Maricaulis maris: one gene and its partner. The protein of the gene in region 1 interacts with the protein of each later gene in a pairwise test. Links are inferred from orthologs where the notes say so. Each region holds a gene or a part of one and is shown in the gene's direction. Other genes may lie near its edges. The genes, in order: ftsH and hflK.

The links.
Region 2: the proteins of ftsH (region 1) and hflK interact in binary tests that used the Escherichia coli proteins (3 or more experiments, as listed by UniProt). The link is inferred for Maricaulis maris from one-to-one orthologs.

Annotation. Positions count from the first base shown.
Region 1 is NZ_AP027270.1:2,513,373-2,525,146, reverse strand. What follows is about bases 4,959-7,842. They hold ftsH (ATP-dependent zinc metalloprotease FtsH), read left to right. Parts: upstream 4,959-5,385; coding sequence 5,386-7,299; downstream 7,300-7,842. Other genes in these bases: chrA (chromate efflux transporter), read left to right, coding at 7,467-7,842; tilS (tRNA lysidine(34) synthetase TilS), read left to right, coding at 4,959-5,282. Outside these bases: AAA969_RS12005 (ExbD/TolR family protein), read left to right, coding at 1-35; AAA969_RS12000 (hypothetical protein), read left to right, coding at 49-867; Tol-Pal system beta propeller repeat protein TolB, read left to right, coding at 895-2,256; peptidoglycan-associated lipoprotein Pal, read left to right, coding at 2,390-2,914; tol-pal system protein YbgF, read left to right, coding at 3,025-3,921; more of tilS, read left to right, coding at 3,924-4,958; more of chrA, read left to right, coding at 7,843-8,678; folP (dihydropteroate synthase), read left to right, coding at 8,807-9,637; AAA969_RS11960 (glutathione S-transferase family protein), read left to right, coding at 9,638-10,279; AAA969_RS11955 (DMT family transporter), read left to right, coding at 10,283-10,624; AAA969_RS11950 (M24 family metallopeptidase), read right to left, coding at 10,621-11,774. UniProt on the Escherichia coli protein: Acts as a processive, ATP-dependent zinc metallopeptidase for both cytoplasmic and membrane proteins. Plays a role in the quality control of integral membrane proteins.
Region 2 is NZ_AP027270.1:2,139,714-2,151,580, reverse strand. Bases 3,527-6,503 are described here. They hold hflK (FtsH protease activity modulator HflK), read left to right. Parts: upstream 3,527-4,432; coding sequence 4,433-5,575; downstream 5,576-6,503. Other genes in these bases: hflC (protease modulator HflC), read left to right, coding at 5,575-6,453; AAA969_RS10195 (dihydrofolate reductase), read left to right, coding at 3,778-4,299; AAA969_RS10200 (phosphoribosyl-ATP pyrophosphohydrolase), read left to right, coding at 3,527-3,774. In the rest of the region: AAA969_RS10220 (DUF3667 domain-containing protein), read right to left, coding at 1-645; AAA969_RS10215 (thymidine kinase), read left to right, coding at 752-1,339; AAA969_RS10210 (VOC family protein), read right to left, coding at 1,764-2,138; AAA969_RS10205 (thymidylate synthase), read left to right, coding at 2,542-3,399; more of AAA969_RS10200, read left to right, coding at 3,418-3,526; AAA969_RS10180 (Do family serine endopeptidase), read left to right, coding at 6,690-8,063; tRNA (adenosine(37)-N6)-dimethylallyltransferase MiaA, read left to right, coding at 8,060-8,977; ilvC (ketol-acid reductoisomerase), read left to right, coding at 9,016-10,065; AAA969_RS10165 (hypothetical protein), read left to right, coding at 10,130-10,654; AAA969_RS10160 (TVP38/TMEM64 family protein), read left to right, coding at 10,718-11,482; AAA969_RS10155 (rod shape-determining protein), read left to right, coding at 11,626-11,867.

The DNA of each region.
Region 1 (11,774 bases):
ATCTTGGTCTCGTAACCGATCCGATCGAACGGTAGCGGCGGTTCTACTGTGCGTGGTCTTGTCCTCTCCCTCATCATTCACGGCGGCATGATCGCCGCGGGGCTGATCTATTTGCCCCGTGTCGCCTCCGTGCTGGAAACGTCGCCGATCGTTCCGATTGAACTGGTGACGCTGGGTGAGCGAAACAGCATCCGCGCCGCCGCACCGGAGCCGGTGGTCGAAGACGAGCCGGACGAGACGATTGACGAGCTCATCGAAGAGCCCGAGACCCAGTCCGCCCCGGTGCCCGAGCCGGTGCAGCCCGAGCCGGAGGTGGTCGAGACGCCCGCCGAGACACCGGAAGAGCCGGAAGTCGTGCCTGCCGAGCCGGAACCCGAGACAACGCCGGACGTCCCACCCCAACGTCCCGAGCGTCCACGTGAACCGGCTCAACCCGCCGAACCGTCCCTGAATGATCTGCTGGGTGATTTGTCCCGCAGCGTGTCGGAAACCCGCGACGGTCAGGCCTCCGAGCAGGGTCCGCGTCGTGACCCGGTTGGCGATGGCGAGGCGATGACCGCGACCCTGCAGGATCTGATACGGTCGCACCTGGCGCGCTGCTGGCGCGCGTCGCTGGATGCGCCCGAGCCGGACGAGCTGGCGGTTGAACTGGTGCTCGATCTCGACCGCAATGGCGAGCTCACGGGGCCGCCGCGTTTGGTCGATCAATCACGCGTGCTCAATTCGCCCAATCCGTATCTGCGTGTCGCCGGCGAACGGGCGCTGCGCGCGGCAGTCGAGTGTCAGCCTTACCCGCTGCCACCGGAAGCCTATTCTCAATGGCGTCAAATTGAGGTCAATTTTTCGCCGTCCTTATACGGTCGCTAGTCACACCCGTCCCGGAGACCCTGTTCCATGACCCGACTTCTCGTGCTCCTTGCTGCCGTCCTCGCCCTTGTTGGATGGACCGGCGCGTCTGATGCCCAGGAACCGCTGCGGGTCGATGTGACCCAGGGCAATCTCGATCCGATGCCAATCGCGGTCCCCGATTTCGTCGGCGCCTCCGACGAGGCCCTTCGCCGGGGCGCGGACATCACTCGCGTGGTCGCCAATGACCTTGCAAGCTCCGGCCTGTTTGCACCGGTGGACCAGGACGCCTTCATCGAGGACATCGCCAATATCGATCTGCGTCCGCGGTTTTCCGACTGGCGCGTGATCAACGCATCGGCCCTGCTGGTCGGCAGTGTCACGATCCAGGAAGATGGACGGCTGGTGGTCGGTTTCCGGCTCTGGGACACACGACTGGAAGAGCAACTGCTAGGCCTGCAATATCGCACCGCGCCGGAGAACTGGCGCCGGGTCGCGCACCGTCTGGCCGATGCGGTCTATGAGCGCCTCACCGGTGAGACCGGTTATTTCAACACACGTATCGTCTATGTCTCGGAAGGTCGTGGCATCGACGGTGAGCCGATCCGTCAGCTGGCCCTGATGGACCAGGACGGCGCCAACCCGTCCTTTCTGACCGATCGCTCCTATATGGCGCTATTGCCGAACTACTCCCCGAGCGCCCAGGAAATCACCTACGTCTCCTTCCTCGATGGCCAGGCGACGACCTATCTCTACAATCTAGAAACCGGCCGCCAGGAAGCCCTGTTTGCGTCCGGTGGTGCTGGCGCGGCCAGCCAGGTCGATCCGGAGGGGCAAAGCCTGTCGGCGCGTTTCTCACCTGACGGATCCGAGCTCGCAGTGTCGATCGAGACGCGCTCCGGCCACGATATTCACCTGTTCGACCTGCGGACGCGAAACCTCCAACGCTTGACGCAGCACCCGGCCGATGATGTCGAACCGTCTTTCGCCCCGGATGGCGAGCGGATCGTGTTCTCTTCGGCCCGTGGCGGCGGTTCGCAGCTCTATGTGATGAACCGGGACGGTAGCGATGTGCAGCGGGTCACGTTCGGCTCCGGTCGCTATACGACACCGGTCTGGTCTCCGCGCGGCGACCTCATTGCCTTCACCAAACAGATCGGCAACCAGTTTGCGCTCGGCGTCGTGCGGGCAGATGGCTCCGGCATCGAGCGCATCCTCTATGAGGGGTATTTCGTCGATACGCCGGCCTGGTCGCCCAATGGCCGGGTCCTGCTTTTCACGCGCGGCGAGTCCCGGACGAACGGGACGCGATATGAAATCTGGAGTGTCGACCTTGCCGGCTTCAATCTCAGGCGGCTGGCAACCGGCGGAATGGCTTCCGATCCGGCATGGTCGCCCTTGATTGAATAGAAAATTTCTGCGTAACGTTTTGTCTTGTGAGCGGCACCATTGGGGGGGCCGTCGTCGGTACAACGTCACGTCTTGCGTGATCGGGAGTAAGCCGCAGGCCGTGTGCGCTTGGGCTGGATGAGGGTGTAACATTATGAAAATCAAACTTTTTGCTATTGCGGCGCTTGGGGCGTTTGCGACCGCTTGTGCTTCGACCCCGCCGGTGGACGATACGCCGCCGGTACAGGATACCCGTCCGGTCGAGCGGCCTGACGAGACCCCGCCGCCGGTCGAAACCGGGCCGATGGCCGGTTCCGCGGATCATTTTGTGGCGACTGCGGGCGACCGTGTGTTCTACGGACTGGACCGTCATGACCTGTCGGACGAGGCCCGCGCCACCCTGCGTCGCCAGGCGGCCTGGCTCGCCTCCTACCCGGGAACCCGCATTCTCGTCGCCGGAAATTGCGATGAGCGCGGCACGCGTGAATACAACCTCGCGCTTGGTGCCCGTCGTGCCAATGCGGCACGCACCTACCTGATCAGCCAGGGCGTTGATCCGTCGCGGATCTCGACGACCTCCTACGGCAAGGAACGTCCGACCTGCATGCAGTCGTCGGAAACCTGCTGGGCGGTCAACCGCAATGCGACTACCACGCTCGTGGGCGGCTACACCAACTAGGCCGTTCGCATTTGTGACAGGAAACGCCCGTGACAAACCCGTCGCGGGCGTTTTCCATTCTCCGGTCGCAAGGCCGTATTTTCGCCGTCCTCGTCCGCTAGGTGGGTGTCATGATCAGATATATTTGTCTCTCCGTCCTCGTTACCTCGCTGGTCGCCATCGCGCCTGCCGAGGCCCAGTCGCGCCGCGAACTTTCCGAACGCATCGATGCCACCGAAGTGCGTATCGGCAATCTGGAAGACCAGTTCATGGCCGGCGACCCGGTCGCCGAGGCCCTGATGCGCCGCATGGATGAGCTGGAATACCAGGTCCAGGCCCTGACCGGCGAAGCCGAGCGGCTGAGCTTTGAAAACCGCCAGCTGCGTCAGCAGCTGGAGACGCTGGAAAATGAACGAGCCATGGCGCGTCAGTCAGAGGCACCTTCACTCGACGACGAAGCCGTCGCCTGGATGAGCGAAGGCTTGGACGATATCGATCCGGCGGCCGCTGCAGCCGGTGAAGACGGCGCCGCCCTTGCCATTACAGACCCGAACGACCCCCATGCGGCGGCCCGCGCGGCCGCGACCGGGGTTCTGGGTGGTGCTCCGACGACGCCCACCGACGCAGCCACCAGCGCTTCGGCTGATCCGGGCCTTGTCTATGAGGCCGCCCGGGCGCGACTGCTCGATGGCGATTTCGATGGCGCCCAGGCCGGTTTCGAGACGTTTGTTGCCGACAATCCTGATCACCCGCTGACCGCCCAGGCCCATTACTGGCTTGGTGAGACTTTCTATGTCCGGAGCGATTTCACCGCTGCAGCCGATGCCTATATCGCCTCGTTGCGGCTCCAGCCCGAGGGCGACAAGGCCCCCGATGCACTGGTTCGGCTGGCGGCATCGCTGCACGGGATGGGCCGGACCGAGGATGCCTGCGCCACACTGGCCCGCTTTGGTCGCCAATTCCCGGATGCCGCCCCTGCATCGCAGGCCCGCGCGGCCCGGGAATCGGTTCGTGCCAACTGCCGGTAGGCGTGTCGGCACCAGCCATTGACATCGTCACATCGGCGCTCGACCGGCTTGCGGGCGAAGGTCCGCTCGGACTGGCCTGTTCGGGCGGCGGAGACAGTCTGGCCCTCTTGCTCATCGCGAACCGCTGGGCCCGCCAGTCCGGTCGTGCCCTGCACATACTGACCGTCGATCATTGTTTGCGTCCGGAGAGTGCGGGCGAAGCCCGCTTTGTCGCGGAGACCGCTGCCCGCCTCGGCTGGCCATGCGACATCCTGCGCTGGGATCAGGCGCGCGGGGGGGGCGGACTGCAGGCCCGCGCCCGTCGAGCGCGCCACCGTCTTCTGGCGAGCGCAGCCCGTCGGCTCCGATTGACTGCCATCATGCTGGCACATACCCGCGACGACCAGGCTGAAACTGTCTGTATGAGGCTGGCCGCCGGCGGCAGCTGGCGCAGTGCAGCAGCGATGGGCGAGCGGGTGCCATCCCCCGCCTGGCCGGAGGGGCGGGAGGTGATGCTGGTGCGGCCCTGTCTCGCTGTCAGCCGGGCCGATCTGCGCGCCAGTCTGGAGGCTGACGGGGCCGCCTGGATCGAGGATCCGTCCAACCAGGACACGCACTATGCCCGTATCCGCATGAGGCAGACCTTCGCGCAGCTGGATGATAGGGGCTTCGATACGGGACGGTTTGCTGCATTGGCGACCGACTTGCGGGCGGTGCTGGACGCCGAACGTCTCGCCGCATGGCAGGCAGCCAGAACCTGTCTGCGCCTTCACCCCTGGGGGGCGATTGACCTCGCGCCTGAAAACTGGAGCCGTTTGCCGACCGTGCTTCGCCTCACCTTGCTCGAGGCGGCCGTGATGGCGGTCTCGGGGCAGCCGGCGAGTCCGTCGCGGGCGCGTCTCATTCCCTTGGACGAGGCGATCCGGGCAGGGCGTCCGGCCTCGGGTTGCGGCGTTCTGGTGCGGCCGGGCGCGCGGGTCTGGATGATCCGGGACGGCGGCGCTGTCAGTGGCCGGGTCGACCGCGAGCCGCCCAGTCCTTGGATCGAGGAGGAGGCCGGCACGGCGGTGTTCGATGGCCGCTTCGTGATCGACGGCCGCGCGCGTGAACTTGAATGGCACCTGCTCGGAGATACGTATGAAGGACTGGCTGATCGCGCTATACTCGACGCTGTTCCCGGTTCGGCCCGGTCCGGACTGCTGGTCGGTCGCGCAGCCGGAGAGGTCGTGGTGATCGCCGGTTTGGGAAACCCGGTTTCCGCCGAAGGCGACGTTGCCGTTCGCGGGGCGACCGAGGTGCGCTCGTTGATCGAGCACAGATTTTGCAGGCGTCTGCTTTCGCACGGTGCGGCCAGATGGTTTGCTGAGACCGAACGGGCCTGAGGCTTAGGGTGTTTTGCCGCAGGGCTGCTTGGATGACTGGCGCCGGGGCGATGGAATGCCCATATCTGGTCGGGAATGACCGAATGATTGAACGGATAAACGCATGCAAATGAGAAATATTGCGATCTGGGCCGTGGTCCTCGTCCTGTTGATGGTGCTGGTGCAGATGATCAGCCGGTCATCGGACCCGGCAACCGTTCAGCGCGGACCGTCCTATTCCGACTTCCTGAACCGGGTTGAACGCAGCGAGATTTCCAGCGCGACGATTCGCGGCGACATGCTGCAGGCCGAAACCGTGTCTGGCGAAAGCTTCGAAGTCGTGTTGCCGCCGTCGGATACCCAGACAGTCGGCATCCTGCGCGAGGCGAACGTGAATATTCGCGTCGAAGAAGCGTCCGAAGGGGGCAATATCTTCCTCAATATGCTGTTCAACTGGTTCCCGCTTCTGCTGCTGATCGGGGTGTGGATCTTCTTCATGCGCCAGATGCAGGGTGGTGGCCGTGGCGGCGCGATGGGCTTTGGAAAGTCCAAGGCGCGCCTGTTGACCGAGCATCATGGTCGCAAGACCTTTGACGATGTGGCCGGCGTCGACGAAGCCAAGGAAGAACTCCAGGAAGTCGTCGAGTTCCTGAAAGACCCGTCCAAGTTCCAGCGCCTCGGTGGCAAGATTCCGAAAGGCGCCCTGCTGATCGGCCCTCCGGGTACCGGTAAGACTCTGCTGGCCCGCGCCGTTGCCGGCGAAGCCAATGTGCCCTTCTTCACGATTTCGGGTTCCGACTTCGTCGAGATGTTCGTCGGTGTTGGCGCCTCGCGCGTCCGCGACATGTTCGAACAGGCCAAGAAGAATGCGCCCTGCATCATCTTCATCGACGAAATCGACGCTGTCGGTCGTTCGCGTGGTGCCGGCCTCGGTGGCGGTAATGACGAGCGCGAGCAGACGCTCAACCAGCTGCTGGTCGAGATGGACGGTTTTGAAGCGAATGAAGGCATCATCCTGATTGCCGCGACCAACCGTCCGGACGTTCTGGACCCGGCGCTGATGCGTCCGGGCCGCTTTGACCGCCAGGTCGTTGTGCCCAACCCGGACATCACGGGTCGCGAGAAGATCGTCAAGGTTCACATGCGTGATGTGCCGCTCAGCGACGATGTTGACCCCAAGGTCATTGCGCGCGGCACGCCGGGCTTCTCCGGTGCCGATCTCGCCAATCTGGTCAATGAGGCGGCTTTGCTGGCCGCACGCCGCAACAAGCGCCGCGTCTCGATGCTGGAATTCGAGGATGCCAAGGACAAGGTTATGATGGGGCCGGAACGCCGCTCCATGGTCATGTCCGAGAAGGAAAAGCAGCTCACCGCCTACCATGAATCCGGTCATGCCATCGTGGCGATCAATGTCCCGTCGGCGGATCCTGTTCACAAGGCGACCATCATTCCGCGCGGCCGTGCCCTCGGCATGGTCATGCAGTTGCCGGAAGGCGACAAGATGTCGATGACTCACGAGGAAATGACCTCGCGTCTCGCCATCATGATGGGTGGCCGGGTGGCCGAGGAGCTGAAATTCGGCAAGGAGAAGGTGACCTCCGGTGCCGCCTCCGACATTCAGCAGGCAACCCGTCTGGCCAAGGCCATGGTGACCCAGTGGGGCTTCTCGCAGGAGCTCGGCCCGATCGACTATGCGGATAATCAGGGCGAGGTCTTCCTCGGCCAGCAACTGGTCCAGAGCAAGTCGGTCTCGGGCACCACGGCCCGCAAGATCGAGGAAGAGGTCCGCGCCCTCGTGCAGACCGGCATGGATGAGGCTCGCCGCATCCTGACCGAGAAGCGCAAGGATTGGGAAACGCTCTCCGAAGGCCTGCTTGAATACGAAACCCTGTCGGGCAGCGAGATCACCGACCTGCTCAATGGCAAGCCGCCGAGCCGTCCCGATGATACGCCAACCCCGCCGAGCGACACGCCGTCCAGCGCCGTGCCGACCACGGATGAGGAACCCGATGCTGGTCCCGCCCCGCAAGGCGCCTGACCTGCACGACATCGTCAAACGAGAAAGCCCCGGGCCACATGGTTCGGGGCTTTTTCGTGGGTGCGACCAGGACCGGGGCCTGGCTTGTCGGAGCCGCTCCAAGCGGGATTGAACGGCAGCTCCAATGCCGCTAGGTCCATATCCGGTTCCAAAAGCAGGATTGCGGCATGGATGATCCGTCGCCAAGTCATCAACGCCGCGCGCCGGTCACCGCGATCGCTGAGGTCTTCCTGGCCTTCTTGAAGCTGGGCTTGACCGCCTTTGGTGGCCCGATCGCCCATATCGGCTTTTTTCGCGACGAATTCGTCGTTCGCCGCCGTTGGATGGATGATGCCGCCTTCGCCGACCTGGTCGCCCTGTGCCAATTTCTGCCGGGCCCGGCGTCAAGCCAGGTCGGGTTGGCACTCGGTTTGATGCGCGCCGGATGGCTTGGCGGCCTTGCCGCCTTTGTTGGATTTACGCTGCCGTCGGCGGTGATCCTTTTTATTGTCGCTCTGACTGGCAGTCGGCTCTCGGGAGACCTGAGCTCAGGCATTGTCGCCGGCCTGAAGCTTGTGGCCGTGGCGATCATTGCCCATGCCGTTCTGGGCATGGCCCGCACGCTTTGCCCCGATCGATTGCGCGCGAGCATTGCGGTACTCGCCGTGATCATCCTCGCGGTGCTGCCCGCCGTATACGGCATGCCGCTCGCCATCCTCGCGGGGGCCAGTCTCGGCCTGTGGCGCGGCGAGGGGCCGGTCGCCACGGGCGCCGCAATAGCGGTTCCGGTATCGCGGACCGCTGGCGTGATCAGCCTCGGTCTGGCCGCTACTGTCTTCATCGCCCTGCCGATCTTCGCGTCCCACAGCCCCGTCGTTGCACTGGCCGACAGTTTCTATCGATCCGGCATGCTGGTGTTCGGCGGTGGCCATGTCGTGTTGCCGCTCCTGCAGGTCGAAGTGGTGGAGGCGGGACAGGTCAGTCTTGATGCCTTCCTGGCCGGATATGGCGCCGCCCAGGCCGTGCCAGGTCCGCTCTTCACCTTCGGCGCCTATCTCGGTGCCATCATGGAGAGCGGCCCAAGCGGCCTCGCCGGCGCGTTGATCGCCATGCTCTCACTGTTCGCGCCGGGTTTTCTGCTGCTGGTCGGCACCTTGCCCTTCTGGGCCGGGTTCAGACGACATGCGCGGGCGCGGGCGATCATGGCCGGCGCCAATGCGGCTGTTGTCGGCATTCTCGGGGCTGCCCTGTACGATCCGGTCTTTACCAGCGCCGTGACCGGTTTTCCTGAATTTACCCTGGCGCTCTCCTGTTTCGTATTGCTTGTCTCCTGGAAGTGCCCGCCTTGGTTGGTTGTCCTGTTGGGGGCGGCCGGTGGCGGCTTGCTGGCCATTCTCTGAGCTGGCCGGGCGGGCGACGGGAAGGCGGCCGATGAGCACGGGATGGCTTTGCCATTGTCGCGGCAAACCGGTGCCGCTAATACCAAGGCGAGGCAGCCCACGCGCCTGTCACCAGAAGATGGACCCTCATGCCCAAATTCCGCTCCCGTCGCCAATCCGATCTGCCTTTCGTGATGGGCGTGCTCAATGTAACGCCGGACAGTTTTTCCGATGGTGGCGACTTCATCGACCAGGCGGCGGCCGTTGCGCGAGGGCTTGAGATGCTCCGCAATGGCGCAGATGTGATCGATGTCGGCGGCGAGTCGACCCGGCCCGGCGCCGATCCGGTCTCCGAAGCCGAGGAGTTGCGGCGTGTCATCCCGGTCATCAAGGCGCTCCGCGAGACCAGTGGTGCGCGGATCTCGATCGACACTTTCAAGCCCTCGGTCGCCCGCAAGGCCATCGAGGCCGGCGCGGACATCTGGAATGATGTCATGGCCCTGAGAGCCGAGGGCGCGGTGGAAACAGCGGCCGAGCTGGGTGTCCCGGTCATCCTGATGCACATGTCCGGCACGCCGCAAACCATGCAGGCCAATCCGCAATACGAGGACGTCGTCTCGGAGGTCTGTGACTTCCTGACCGAGCGCGCGGACATTGCCATGGCCAAGGGCGTCAGTGCTGACAGTATCTGGCTCGACCCCGGCATCGGCTTCGGCAAGTCGCTTGACCATAATCTGGCACTCATGCGGGATCTCGATCAGGTGATCGGTCTCGGTTATCCGGTGCTGTTTGGCGCCTCACGCAAACGCTTCATCGCGGCCATTGATGATGGGGCCAACGAGACCGAACGGCTTGGCGGCTCGCTTGCCGCGGCGCTGCGCGCCGCGTCGGCCGGAGCGGCCATGGTGCGGGTCCATGATGTTCGCATGACGGTCCAGGCCCTGAAGGTCCAGGCGGCGATCGGCAAGGGGCGCGCCTAGATGGCCTACACGCTCTATGGTAAGGCGGGTTTCGGGTCGGTTTGTGTCGAGGCGGCCCTGGAACTGGTCGGTGCGGCCTATGAGTTCGTCGAGCTCGATCCGCTGGGCGAGGCCGCTGAGCAACGCCGCCTGCGCACGATCAATCCGGTCGGCCAGGTTCCGACCCTTATCCTGCCCGATGAAAGCGTCATGACCGAGAGCGCGGCCATTCTGATCTGGCTCGGGGATCGCTATCCCGAAGCCGGGCTCGCACCCGCCATCGACGCCCCCGAGCGCGCTGAATACCTGCGCTGGATGCTCTTCCTCTCGGCCAGCATCTATTCCACCTTTTCGATATCGGACGGTCCGGAACGCTTTCATCCCGATCCGGCCACACACCCGACGCTGCTCGACGGGGCCAATCAGCGCCGTGCCGACATGTGGGTGCTGATGAATGATGCCTTTGATGGCGCACCCGGACCTTTTCTGCTCGGTGAGACGATGAGCCTGCTCGATGTCTATGTCGCCATGATGAGCCGCTGGGATCCGGGTCGGGCTGACTTTGTGGACCAGTGTCCGGCGCTCCTGCCGGCGGTCGAGGCGACCGAGGCGGATCCGGTGGTCGCGGCGGTCTGGGCCCGCAACTTTCGCACCGGAGGCTGAGCCTTGGGCGCTTTCCTGACCAATCCCTGGACGCTCCTGGTTGCCGGCGGGCTATGCGAGATGGGCTGGGCGCTGGGCTTCAAATATGTTCGTAGCGATGCGCCCTGGTGGCAGCACGCGGCAGTCTTCGCCGTCCTGGCTGCCTCGATGGGTCTATTGTGGGTGGCCATGAAGTCGTTACCCGCGGGCACTGCCTATGCGGTCTGGACCGGGATCGGCGCGCTCGGCGTTGCCACAATCGGCATCCTCGTCTTCAACGAGCCGGCAACCCATCTGCGGATCTTCTTCCTGGCCCTCATCCTGGTCGGGATCATCGGCCTCAAGCTGGTCAGCAGCGAGACCTAGCCGAACGGGTCGTCAATCGTGTGGGAGGGTTCGGTGAACCAGCGCGGTCCGGTCTCGGTCATGTAGAAATGGTCCTCCAGCCGGATGCCGAACTCGCCCGGAACGCAGATCATGGGCTCGTTGGAAAAGCACATCCCGGCCTCCAGTGTCGTGTCATCGCCGCCGACCAGATAGGGCGCCTCGTGGATATCGAGACCGATGCCGTGACCGGTGCGGTGGGGAATGCCGGGCAGGGCGTAGCCCGGCCCCAGCCCGCGGCGTTCGGCTTCGGCGCGCGCGGCGGCATCCACCGCGCTGCAGGCTGTGCCGATCTGTGCAGCCTGGAAGGCGGCGAGCTGGCAGGCTTTCTCCGCCTCCCAGATCTCCCGCTGCTTGTCGGTTGGCGTCCCGAATACGTAGGAGCGGGTGATGTCGGACTGGTAGCCATGGATCGCGCACCCGGTATCGATCAGCACCATATCGCCTTCATCGAGCGTCTTGGGCTGGGCAACCCCGTGCGGGAAAGCGGTGTCCGGGCCAAACAGGACAATGCAGAAGGTCGAGCCGCCCGGCGCGCCGATCGCCTTGTGGGCGGCGTGGATGAATTCGGTGACATCACCGGTCGAGATCCCCGGACGCAGAATGCGGGCCGCCGCTGCATGGACTTCCAGCGTCGCGGTCTTGGTCGCCTGCATGAGCGCGATTTCGTCGGCATCCTTGGTCTTGCGGGCTGACAGGATGATGTCGGTCGCGTCGCCCGTTGACCCGGTCCCGGCCCGCACGATCGCATGGGCGGTTACCAGTGGGGTCGCCGGGTCAAGGCCCAGCACGCCGGACGCACCGTCCAGGCTGGCGAGCAGGGCATGCGGATCCTCGTGCTCCTCCCACGTCGCCAGCGGCGCATGAAGCTGCATGAAGCCTTCCAGCGTACCGGTCTCGAAAGCCGGACCCAGATAGGTGAGACCACCGTCTACGGTGACAAGCGCCCCGACCAGGCGTTCTGACGCCCGCCAGCGCAGGCCGGTATAATAGGTGAGGTTGGTCCCGGCATTGAGCCAGACGGCGTCGAGACCAGCGCTTTTCATACGGGCGCGCAGCGCGTCGAGGCGTTCGCTGAGGCGTTCGACGGGGATGGGATGGCAATGGCTGAGACGGTCGGTGAGCTTTGCCA
Region 2 (11,867 bases), 370 kb from region 1 along the record:
AAGCTGGGCAAAGGCGTCGTGCAGGCCGACCGCCCGTATGTCCTCCTCCATGCAGGCCTGTGTCGCACCATCAATGACCCGCGCCTCCGGCGCCTGGCCCCATAGCATGGGCGTGATTGCGATATCGGTGTCCCGCGCGAAGACGAGGCGCCCGTCTGCGGTGATCTCGTCGGGCCCGGGCAGGACGCCGCAGCTCATGGGGGCTCTGCCGGGCGCGTAAAGCTCGGCATAGGCTGCAATGTTTGCCCGTCGGGCCGCGATGTCCCCGGCGCTCTGGCTGCGGATGGTTTCACCATCGGGTGACAGATAGACGGCGATCGGCCGCACCCCGGCCACGCTCATGGCGGCGAAGAAGGCGAGGCTGACCAGCAGGTAGAGCCGGATCGGCGGCGTCCAGCGCGCCCGCTGGCCGTCGGCATAGGACCGGGCGAGCCGGCCGGGGCCGCGCAGCAGCGCGCGCAGGGTCGACAGGAAGCGGCCATCCCAGACAAACACGTCGCCGGTGAAGTCGGTGATCAGCGCCCAGGCCGGGCGCCGGATCTCCTCGATCGACTGGCCGCACTGGCCACAAAACGGTCCCTCCAGCGCTGCGCCGCAATTGGCACAGCGCGGCGCGCTGCCCGATAGGTCGTCCTGCGATCCCATGCCCGTCTCCCTTGGTGCCATTTGACCCTGTCCCGGCCGCCGCGGCAATCGGGCGGGGCCTGCAAGCCTGTCTGTGACGGGCGCGGAATCGCGCTAGGGATCGGCCATGTCCAAACTCTACTTCACCTATTCCGCAATGAATGCGGGCAAGTCGGCCATCCTGCTGCAGGCGGCGCATAATTACGGCGAGCGCGGCATGGAGGTGATGCTGTGGACCTCGGTCCTGCATGCGACCACGCCCGGCGAAGCGATGGGCCAGATCGAGTCGCGCATCGGGCTGCGCGCGCCGGCGCACATCTATGCCGACGGGACAGACCTGTTTGCCGCCATCGAGGCGCGCCAGCAGGCCGGACCGCTCGGGGCGGTCTTTCTCGACGAGGCGCAATTCCTCACCGCCGGCCAGGTCCGTGACCTCGCCCGCGTCGTCGATGATCTCGGCCTGCCGGTCCTGTGCTATGGCCTGCGCACGGATTTCCGCGGCGCGCTTTTCCCGGGCTCGGCCGAACTCCTGGCCCTGGCTGACCATCTGCGCGAGGTCCGCACCGTCTGCCATTGCGGCCGCAAGGCGACCATGAATCTCCGCCGCCAGCCCGACGGACGCGCCATCGCCGAAGGCGAGCAGGTCGCCGTGGAAAAATCCGACTATGTCTCGCTCTGCCGCAAGCACTTCTTCGAAGCGCTGGCGGGCGGGTGAGGGGAGGGGGGAGACCGGTGCGCGTCGGCGCCTGGGTGACAGCTGATCTGCGCGTGACTCTGGCATACAACATCCACCGTCATCCCCCGGTGACCGCGAAGCGGACATCCGGGGGACCTCGTCACGGACGTCGAGCGGCTGGGTGAGGTCCCCCGGACAAGCCGGGGGATGACGGACGAGGTGGGAGTGAGGGCAGGAGTTCCGCGCGGATGCGTCCATCCTTCCCATGCCTGCTGGCTGACGAGCGACCTATGGATAGCACCGCGCACCTGCGCTGGATCCACAGGCCGTGTTTCAGCTGTCAGAGGCCGGTCGGGTCGGGCCCCCAAGTCAAAGGGTGGCCGGCCCATCCTGGTCCGGCGCTCACAGGGCAGGCCTCCCCCCGCCGGGCGGGGGGAGGGCCTTATCCGCGCGCGTCCCGGGCTTAACCGCCCATCGTGAACACGTTCAGCTTGTTCCCATCGGGATCGCGGAAATAGCCGGCGTAGAATGTGTCCCCGCGCGGGCCGGCGGGGCCTTCACAGGTGGCGCCGAGTTCCTCGACAGCGAGCTTGTAGACCTTGTCGACCTGTTCCTTGCTGTCGGCCTGGAAGGCGGCCATGACGCCATTGCCGACGCTGGCCGGTTGGCCGTCAAAGGGTTTGGTCAGGCCGATCCCGGCGCCGCCGCCGGGTTTGCCCCAGGCGATGAAATTCTCGTCGCCCATCATCCGTCCGACGCCGAATTCGGCGCACAGCCGGTCGTAGAAGGCGGCGGCCTTCTCGATATCATTGGTACCCAGTGTCACATATCCAAGCATTGCGATGTTCCCTCTATGTTCCGAGGCGTTTACCCTACACGAAAACCGGGCCCAGGCGAGTCCGGATCCGGTCTCTCCTGACAGGACGGGGGGCGTAGCCGCAGGCGGTGTGTCCGCTCTCCCTCGCTTCGTTCGGCCCCCTTCGCCCCTCCTTCGCGAAGGCTACGGAGGGCCACTTCCCCCGCAAGCGGGGGCAGAAAGCTTTGCTCGGCCCCCTTCGACCCGCCGCTTCGCGTCGGGCCGCTCCCCCCGCAAGCGGGGGCAGAAAGCTTCGCTCGGTCCTATTTTCCCGCAGGCTGGCCAATCACTTGCCACGACTATCCCCGGCTGATCTGGGCTCGCTGGTTCAACCCGGGCGGCTTCGCTGGCATGCTGCTTGGCTGAGAATCACCGGGAGAGCGACATGGCCGTCATCGACAGCGAAACCTTTGCGCAGGCGCGGGCCGGAGCGGGCGGGTCGGATGTCGAACGCGCTTATCTCGAGCTCTTGCGTGACATCCTGGAAAACGGCGCCGAGCAGGCTGACCGGACCGGGGTCGGGACGATCTCGGTGTTCGGGCGCCAGCTGCGCTGTGACCTCTCCAAGGGCTTCCCGCTCCTGACCACCAAGAAGGTGCATTTCAAGTCGATCGCGATCGAGCTTTTATGGTTCCTGCGCGGCGAGACCAATGTCCGCTGGCTGCAGGAGCGCGGGGTCAAGATCTGGGATGAGTGGGCGGACGAGAATGGTGATCTCGGCCCGGTCTATGGCAAGCAGTGGCGCCGCTGGGAGGGGCCGGACGGGACCGAGATCGACCAGCTTTCCAATATCCTCGAACAGATCCGCACCAATCCCGCCTCGCGGCGGCTGATCGTGTCAGGCTGGAACCCGGCCGATGTGCCCAATATGGCGCTGCCGCCCTGCCACACGCTCTACCAGTTCAATGTCGCCAACGGGAAGTTGAGCTGCCAGCTCTACCAGCGCTCGGCCGACATGTTTCTGGGCGTGCCGTTCAACATCGCCTCCTATGCGCTTTTGACGGCGATGGTGGCGCAGGTCTGCGGGCTCGAGCCGGGCGAATACATTCACACCTTTGGCGACGCCCACATCTATTCCAACCATATGGACCAGGTCCGCGAACAGCTCTCTCGCGAGCCACGCGCCCTGCCGCAGCTTCGGCTCAATCCGCAGGCGACCGACCTGTTCGGCTTCGAGTATGAGGACATTGCGCTGGAGGGCTATGACCCGCATCCGCGCATTACCGCCCCGGTCGCCGTCTAGGGCGGAAAGGAGCGCGCCATGTCCGGACCGCTCGACGCGCTGGCCGACAAGATCGTCCGGGTCTCCGACATCTATGCGGCGCATTACGATATCGACCGCTCGGGTGACTGGCCGCTGCTGAAACTCCAGGAGGAGATCGGCGAGCTGACCCAGGCCTATCTCACCACGACCGGCCGCACCCGCCGCCCTGCCGACGATGAGGCGCGCAAGCAGCTGGCGCTGGAAATGGCCGATGCGCTCGGCATGCTGCTCATCATGGCACGCGCCGAGGGCATCGATATGGACCAGGCCATGCAGGACAAATGGCTGCACTGGCTGGATCGGGACAGTGCCGTGATGGAGCCGATCGAGACCGGCGCGACCGGGGAGGGCTGAGCCATGGTCACGATCTTTCCAAGAATCGCCTTTGTCGTCGCCCGCGGCGCCAATGGCGTGATCGGGTCGGACGGGGACCTGCCCTGGCGGCTGTCCTCCGACCTCAAGCGCTTCAAGGCGATCACCAGCGGCAAGCCGATCATCATGGGCCGCAAGACCTGGGAGAGCTTGCCGCGGCGGCCTCTGCCGGGCCGGCTCAATATCGTGGTCACGCGCCAGGCCGGCTACCAGGCCGAGGGCGGGGTCGTGGTCGGGGAGCCCGGTGACGCCCTGAAGGCGGCTTTCGAGCAGGCGCGCAGCGATGGGGTGGACGAGGTCTGTGTGATTGGCGGAGCACAGATCTATGCCGCGATGATGGGGCTGGCGGACCGGCTCTATCTGACCGAGGTCGAGGCGTCACCGGCCGGCGATACCGTCCTGCCCGAAATCATCGAAACGGCCTGGCACGAAGTGGCGCGCGAGCCCTTTCCCGCCGGGCCGGGCGATGATCACGCCTTCGTCCTGCGCACGCTTGATCGGCGCTGACGTCCTGCGAATCGTTGCCGGGAATGGCGAAAGGGGGACTGGATGATGCGTCGTCCCTCCCGATTACCCTTGAACCGCAACGCGCATGCGTTCATTTAAGGCGCAACAGAAATGAAGAGGATCGATCCAACCCATGCCGTGGAACGACAATCAGGGTGGAGGCGGCGGAGGCCCATGGGGCTCCGGCGGAAACAACAACAATGGACAGAACCCCTGGGGCCAGCGCCCGCAGGGTGGAGGCGGGCCTGACGGGCCTGATCTCGACGAGGTTGTCCGCGACATGCAGCGCAAGATTCGCGGCATGTTCGGCGGCGGCGGATCGGGCAAGGGCGGCGATACGGGCAGCGGCGGTGCCGGTGCTTTCGGTTTCGGCCTGGTCGTCCTGATCCTGATCGGCGTCTGGTTTGCGACCGGTATCTACCAGGTCAATCCGAGCCAGGCCGGCGTCGTGCTGCGCTTTGGCGAATACACCCGGACCACCGGTTCGGGTTTCCACGTCAAGCTGCCGAGCCCGATCGAGACCGTGATCATCGAGGATGTGACGGCGACCCGGACCGTGACCATTGGTCAGGGCTCGGATGGCCAGATGCTGACCCGCGACCAGAACATCGTCGACATCGACTTTGCGGTGCAGTGGCGTGTCGATCCGTCGGGTGACGGGGTTCGCAACTTCCTGTTCAACGTCCGCAATCCGGAAGAGACCGTGGCAGCCGTGGCCCAGAGTGCCATGCGCGAAGTCATCGGCACCTCGGATCGCGAATTCATCTTCACCGTCGGCCGTGGCGAGGTTTCGGTGCGCACGCGTGATCTTCTGCAGAGCGTGCTCAACGATTACGAGGCCGGTATCCAGATCCTGCAGGTCAACCTTCAGACCGCGCAGGCTCCGGCCAGCGTGATCGATGCCTTCCGCGACGTGGATGCAGCCGAGCAGGACGCCGAGCAGGCCCGCCTGCAGGCCACGGCCTTTGCCAACTCGATCATCCCGCAGGCTCGCGGTGAAGCCGCCCAGCTGACCCAGGCTGCCCAAGCCTATCGCGACTCGGTGATCGCCGAAGCGCAAGGTCAGGCAGATCGCTTCATCGCCATCTACGAGCAATACGCGCTGGCGCCGGAAGTGACCCGTCGCCGGATGTATCTGGAAACCATGGAACGCGTGCTGGGACGGTCGAACCTGACCATCCTTGATGGCGCCAGCGGGGCCGTGCCCTACCTGCCGCTCAATGAACTCAGCACACCGCGCCCGCAGCCGCGCGCCCAGACGGGAGGGAATAACTGATGATCCGTATCGTTGGAATCATTGCGCTCGTCCTCGCCGTCTTCATCGGCTTGCAGAGCGTCTATACCGTTGATGAACGCGAACAGGCCCTGCTTGTTCGCCTGGGTGAGCCGGTCGGTGCCATCAACCAGCCGGGCCAGGACAATCCGGGCCTCCACTTCAAGATCCCGTTCATCATGGACGTGGTCATGTTCGAGAAGCGGAACCTGGAATTCGACATGCAGCCGGAGGAAATCCAGGCTGCGGACCAGGTCCGTCTCGTCGTGGACGCCTTCCTGCGCTACCGGATCACCGATCCGCTGCGCTTCTACCAGACGGTGACCAATGAGGCCGGCGCCCGCGCCCGCCTGCGCTCCATCATGGATGACAGCCTGCGTGGCGTGATCGCCTCGATCCCCGCCAACGAAGTCATCTCCGGCCAGCGTGCCGAGCTGATGGTGCGGGTCCGCGGTCGTGTGGAAGCCCAGGTGGCGACTCAGGATCTCGGCATCGAAGTGATCGATGTCCGCATCCTGCGGGCCGACCTGCCGCAGCAGATCGCCAACCGGGTGTTCGACCGGATGCGCGCCGAGCGTCAGCAGGAAGCCGCCCGCATCCGCGCTGAGGGTGACCAGGAAGCCACCGAGATCCGGGCTGACGCCTCGCGTCAGGCGACGATCATCCGCGCTGAAGCCCGCGCCGAATCGGAGCGGACCCGCGGTGCCGGTGACGCCCGCCGGAACGAGATCTACGCCCTGGCCTACAGCCGGGATGCGGAGTTCTTCACCTTCTACCGCTCGATGCTCGCTTATGAAGAGACCATTGTGGATGGCACCCCGATCGTCATCCCGCCGGACTCCGAATTCTTCCGCTACTTCCGGACGCAGGCCGGCGAGTAACGGGCGTCTCGACGCCAACATACGGGGCCCGGTGCTGCGCAAGCGTGCCGGGCCCCTTTGTTTTTGCCGCCGGTCCGGTGCTGCAAGGCGCAATCCTGACCGCCCTGTCATGCGTATGACAAAAGTGTCAGCGCGGTTGCAGCCGACCCTGACGAAGCGGTATTCACCATAGCGGTCCCGAACTTGCACACAGCCGCAGACCCGACACGGCTGGCTCACAAACACGGCGGATTTCGATGCAGCGTCTCCTGGTTCTCATTCTCTTCCTGGTCGCCCCCCCCCTGGCTCACGCGCATCCGGACGGTTTTGCCGACCTGGCCGAGCGCCTGTCGCCCGCCGTGGTGAACATCTCCGCCGCCCAGCGGCTGGACAGTGAGGACGGCCTGCCGGAATTTCCCGAGGGCTCACCGCTGGAACGCTTCAACGATATTTTCGGCTCTGCGCCGCGCATCGCCAATTCGCTGGGCTCGGGCTTCATTATCGATGCCGGCGGCCTGGTGGTGACCAATAATCACGTCATTGACGGGGCCGACGAGGTCGAGGTCTCGCTGCCGGACGGCCGCGTTTTCCGCGCCGAGGTGGTGGGGATCGACAGCGTCACCGACCTTGCCGTGCTGCAGATGGATGTCAGCGAGCCAATGCCCTTCGTCGCCTTTGCCGACAGCGATGCCGCAAGGGTCGGTGACTGGGTGATCGCGATCGGCAACCCGTTCGGGCTTGGCGGCACGCTGACAGCCGGCGTGGTCTCGGCCCGCGGTCGTGAGGCGGGCGGTCGCTATGACGACTACATCCAGACCGATGTCGCCATCAATACCGGTAATTCCGGCGGCCCCCTCTTCAACATGGATGGCGAAGTCGTGGGCGTGAACACGCTCATCCTGTCGCCGACCGGGGCCAGCGTCGGCATCTCGCTTTCCATTCCGTCCAATCTCGCCAATGTCGTCGTCAACCAGCTGGTCGAGTTCGGCGAGACCCGCCGCGGCTGGCTCGGCGTGTCGGTCCAGCGCGTGACGCCGGAACTGGCCGAGAGCTATGAGCTGGCTTCGCCCTATGGTGCGATCGTCTCGCGCATCGAGCCCGATGGTCCGGCGGCGGATAGCGGCCTGCGGACCGGTGACCTGGTACTCGAGTTTGACGGGCAGCGCGTGCGCGACAGCCGGTCCTTCCCGCGCATGGTGGCCGAGACCGAGATCGGCCGCGAGATCGAACTGTCCATCATCCGCCGAGACCGGCCGATGACGATTGCCATCACGGTCGGCGAACTGTCCGAGGGCGATGGCGCGGCAAGCACGGCCAATGCCGAAGTCGTCGCACCGGCCACCGGCAGCGGCAACGAGATCATGGGCATGACCTTCGGTGTCCTCGATACCGCCTCGCGCCGGCGTTTCCGGGTCCATCCCGACGCCGAGGGTGTGCTGGTGACCGAGGTCGACGCGGCCAGCGATGCGGCCGGCAAGGTCCGTCCGGGCGATGTCATCGAGGAAGTCGAGTTCACCCGTGTGGACAGCCTCGCCGCGATCCGCGAGATCGTCGAGGCCCAGGGTGGCGGCCCGGTCCGCTTCCAGATCAATCGCGGCGGCCAGTACGTGCTGCAATCGATCCGGCCGTGACGCCCTGCCTGCTGATTGCTGGCCCCACGGCAGCGGGCAAGACGGCGCTCTCGCTGGCTGCTGCCGAGATCCTCGGCGGTGAAATCATCAATGCCGACTCGATGCAGATCTATGACGGTCTGGCACTGATCACGGCGCAGCCCGATGCTGATGAGCGCGCGCGCGTGCCGCATCACCTGTTCGGGACGATCGACCCGGCCACACGTTATTCCGTCGGGCAGTGGACCAGTGACGTTCTGGCGTTGATCGCCGGCTGCCGGGACCGGGGCAGGGTTCCCATCCTGGTGGGCGGCACCGGTCTCTATTTCAATGCCCTTATCAGGGGGTTGGCCGAAGTGCCCGAGATCGGTGCCGCGGCCCGGTCGCGGACGGCCGCGCTGCTGGAGGCTGCCGGCCTGTCCGGGCTGAGGGCCGAGGCGCTGCGCCGCGATCCGGTCGCCGCGCAGCGGGTCAAGGCGGCCGACCGGCAGCGCCTGATGCGGATTGTCGAGGTCGCGTTTGAAACCGGTCGCGCGCTGAGTGACTTCCAGGCCGACACCGTCGCGCCGCTGGCCGCCTCCGAGTGGCGCGGCCTGGTGATCGAGCCGGACCGGGAGGCGCTCTATGCGCGGATCGAACATCGGTTCGATCGCATGCTGGAGGCCGGCGCGCTGGACGAGGTCGCGGCCTTTGCGGCGCGCGGACTGGATCCGACCCTGCCGGCCAGCAAGGCGCTCGGCGTCCCGCAATTGATGGCTTATCTGCGTGGCGAGCTGTCGCGGGCCGAGGCCGTCGAGCTCGCCAAGCGCGACAGTCGCCGCTACGCCAAGCGTCAGAGCACCTGGTTCCGCAACCAGACCGGCAGCTGGCCGCGCATTCGCTCGCTCGACCCGGTGCAGGCCCGCTCTGCGCTGGCGGATTTGCTCGATACCTGACCGACAGGGAAGGGGCCTGCGGCTGGACAGGGACGTCAATGATCCGTCCTATCGGCCCGATCAAGCCGGGAGTGAGTCGCCAGATGACGGTGGAGACGACGGAACCGCTTTACACGCGGGATATCGACCTGAAGCCCATTCAGAGCCGCCGACTGGCGATTGTCGGCTACGGCAATCATGGCCGGTCCCACGCGCTGTGCCTGCGCGATAGCGGTGTGTCCGGGATCCGCATTGCCCTGCGGGACGGCTCGCCGTCGCGGGTGAAGGCCGAGGCCGACGGGTTTGAGGTGGTCTCCCTGCCGGAAGCCGCGGCGTGGGCCGATGCGATCTCCCTTCTGGCCGCCGACGAGGCACATCGCCAGATCTGGACCGAGGCCATCGAGCCGCATCGCAAGCCGGGCCAGGCGCTGATCGTCTGTCACGGCTTCTCCATCCACTACGGTCTGATCGCCCCGCCCGCCGATGCCGATATCATCCTGGCGGCGGCCAAGGGGCCCGGCGGCGCGGTGCGTCAGGAGTTCGAGAAGGGTAGCGGGCTGATCGGCTTTTGGGCGGTGCACCAGGATGCATCCGGTCAGGCCCGGGAGCTGGCGCTGGCTTACCTCGCGGCGATCGGCTCGGGCCAGGTTGGCATTTTCCCGACCACCTTCCGCGAGGAGACGGTTTCGGATCTGTTCGGCGAACAGGTTGTTCTGGTTGGCGGCTTGGTGGCGCTGGCCAAGGCGAGCTATGAGCGCCTTGTGGCGGCCGGTGTCAGCGAGCGCATGGCCTATATCGACTGTGTCCACGAGATCAAATATCTCGCTGACCTGATCCAGTCCCGGGGCATCGCCGGCATGTATGAGGCGATCTCTGACACCGCCGAATTCGGCGCCCGCCAGATCGAGGACCGGATTGCCGGCCCGGAGCTGAAGCGTGTCTTCGATGACGCCATGGCCGATATCGAGAGCGACCGCTTTGCGCGCAAATGGGTCGAGACCTATGAGGCCGGGGACGCGATGAAGGCCGAGCGCGCCGCTGACCGGACCCTGCCGATTGAAGCTGCGGGCGCGGAATTGCGGTCGCGGATTTACGGTGCCACGAAATAGCCAACAAGTGTCGGCACCTGTAATAGGGTTATTCGGAACCAGAATCGTGTGCGGGGGCACCCAAATGGCATTCAATCCTGTGAAGATCCGCCGCTATGGCGAACCCAAGGAAGTCGTGGCGCGTGTGTTCGAGGAAGTCGGCGGCATCCCGTCGGTCATGGAATTGCTCGACCTCAGCCGGACCCGCGTCTATGCGCTCGCCGATCCTGACTCTTCCAACGAGATTTCCTACGCCCGGATCGCCAAGCTGACCGAGTCCGGCGCTTCCGCCGCGGCCCAGCATCTCGCGGCCCTCGCCGGCGGGATCTTCCTGCCGATCGAGAAGGCTGACGATGCCAACTGGCTGGCACTTGCCGGTGAGGCGAGCCGCCGCAATGCGCGCAATATTTCCGCCATCATGGAAAGCCTGAGCGAGACCGAGAAATCGCCCGGCCGCATCGACCAGGACGAGGCCCGCGAGATCCTGAAAGTGCTCGACGAGCAATTGGGTGTGCTGGCCATCCAGCGCGTCAAGCTGGCGGCCATTGCTTCCGGCGAGGCCATCGACATGAGCGGCCAGCCGCCGCGCGATGAAAACGGCGCAGGGTGATTGCCCGCCGGGCAAAGCGTGCTTAGTTAGGCGATCCCTCGCTTTGACCGGGCTCCTGCTGACATGAACCGACTGACCGATTTTTTCCTGCGTATGGACGCCCGCGCGGTCCGCGCTGTGGGTGTGTCGGTTGCCTTGTTCGCGGTGGTCGCGATCGTGTTCGTGATCGGGCGTTTCGTGCTCGATGTGGAGCCGGGTGCCGCGGGCAGCTGGTTCGAGGCGTCGGCCAGCCAGTGGTACGCGCTGCCCCTGACCATCCTCGTCTTCACGGCCCTGTCCTTCGTGGGGGCGCCCCAGTTCGGGCTGGCGGCCGCGTCCCTGGTCGCTTTCGGGCCGACGAATGGCGCCATCTATGCCTTCATCGCGACCCAGGTTTCAGCCGCCGTCAATTATGTCATCGGGCGCTATTTCGGCGCCGATCTCTTCAAGCGCTATGGCGGCGACTGGGCCAACCGCATTTCCGATTTTATCGGGCGTAACGGCTTGTTGGCCTCGATGGTGGTCCGCTGGGTCCCGTCCGGGCCTTTCATCGTCGTCAATATGGGATTTGGTGTTGCCCGCACGCCCTACTGGGCCTTTGCGCTGGGGACGGCGCTGGGATCGGCGCCCAAGATTTTCATTGTTGCCCTGATGGGGGAGAGCATCCGGACCATGCTGTCGGAGGGCAAGGTGCTGGTCGGCATTGCCTTTGCGGCCGCCGCCCTGGCCTGGATCGGCATCATGCTGCTGGCCCGGATCTGGTTGCGCCGCAACCGGGGGGCGTCGGCGGTGCTCGCCAAGGATGCCGCGGAAACGCCCGCATCCGAGACCCGGTCACCGAAAACCTGAGCGGGCGCCTGACGACTGATTAATACCTGCCCTGTAACAGCGGGAATGCCCGTCCGCCCCTTGCAATCTTGTGCGGAGCATCGCACAACAAAAACAGTTGCACCGCGGCTTTGCCGCCACACTTGTCGAGATTCACCGCCCCCATGCTCAATAGCCTTTTCGGTTTGCTCTCTGCGGATATCGCCATCGATCTGGGAACCGCGAACACGCTTGTCTATGTCAAGGGACGGGGCGTCGTGCTCAATGAGCCGTCGGTCGTCGCCTACAAGATCGAAAAAGGCCGCAAACACGTGCAGGCGGTGGGCGCCGAAGCCAAGCTGATGCTGGGCAAGACACCGGGCAATGTTGAAGCGATCCGGCCGATGCGCGATGGCGTCATCGCCGA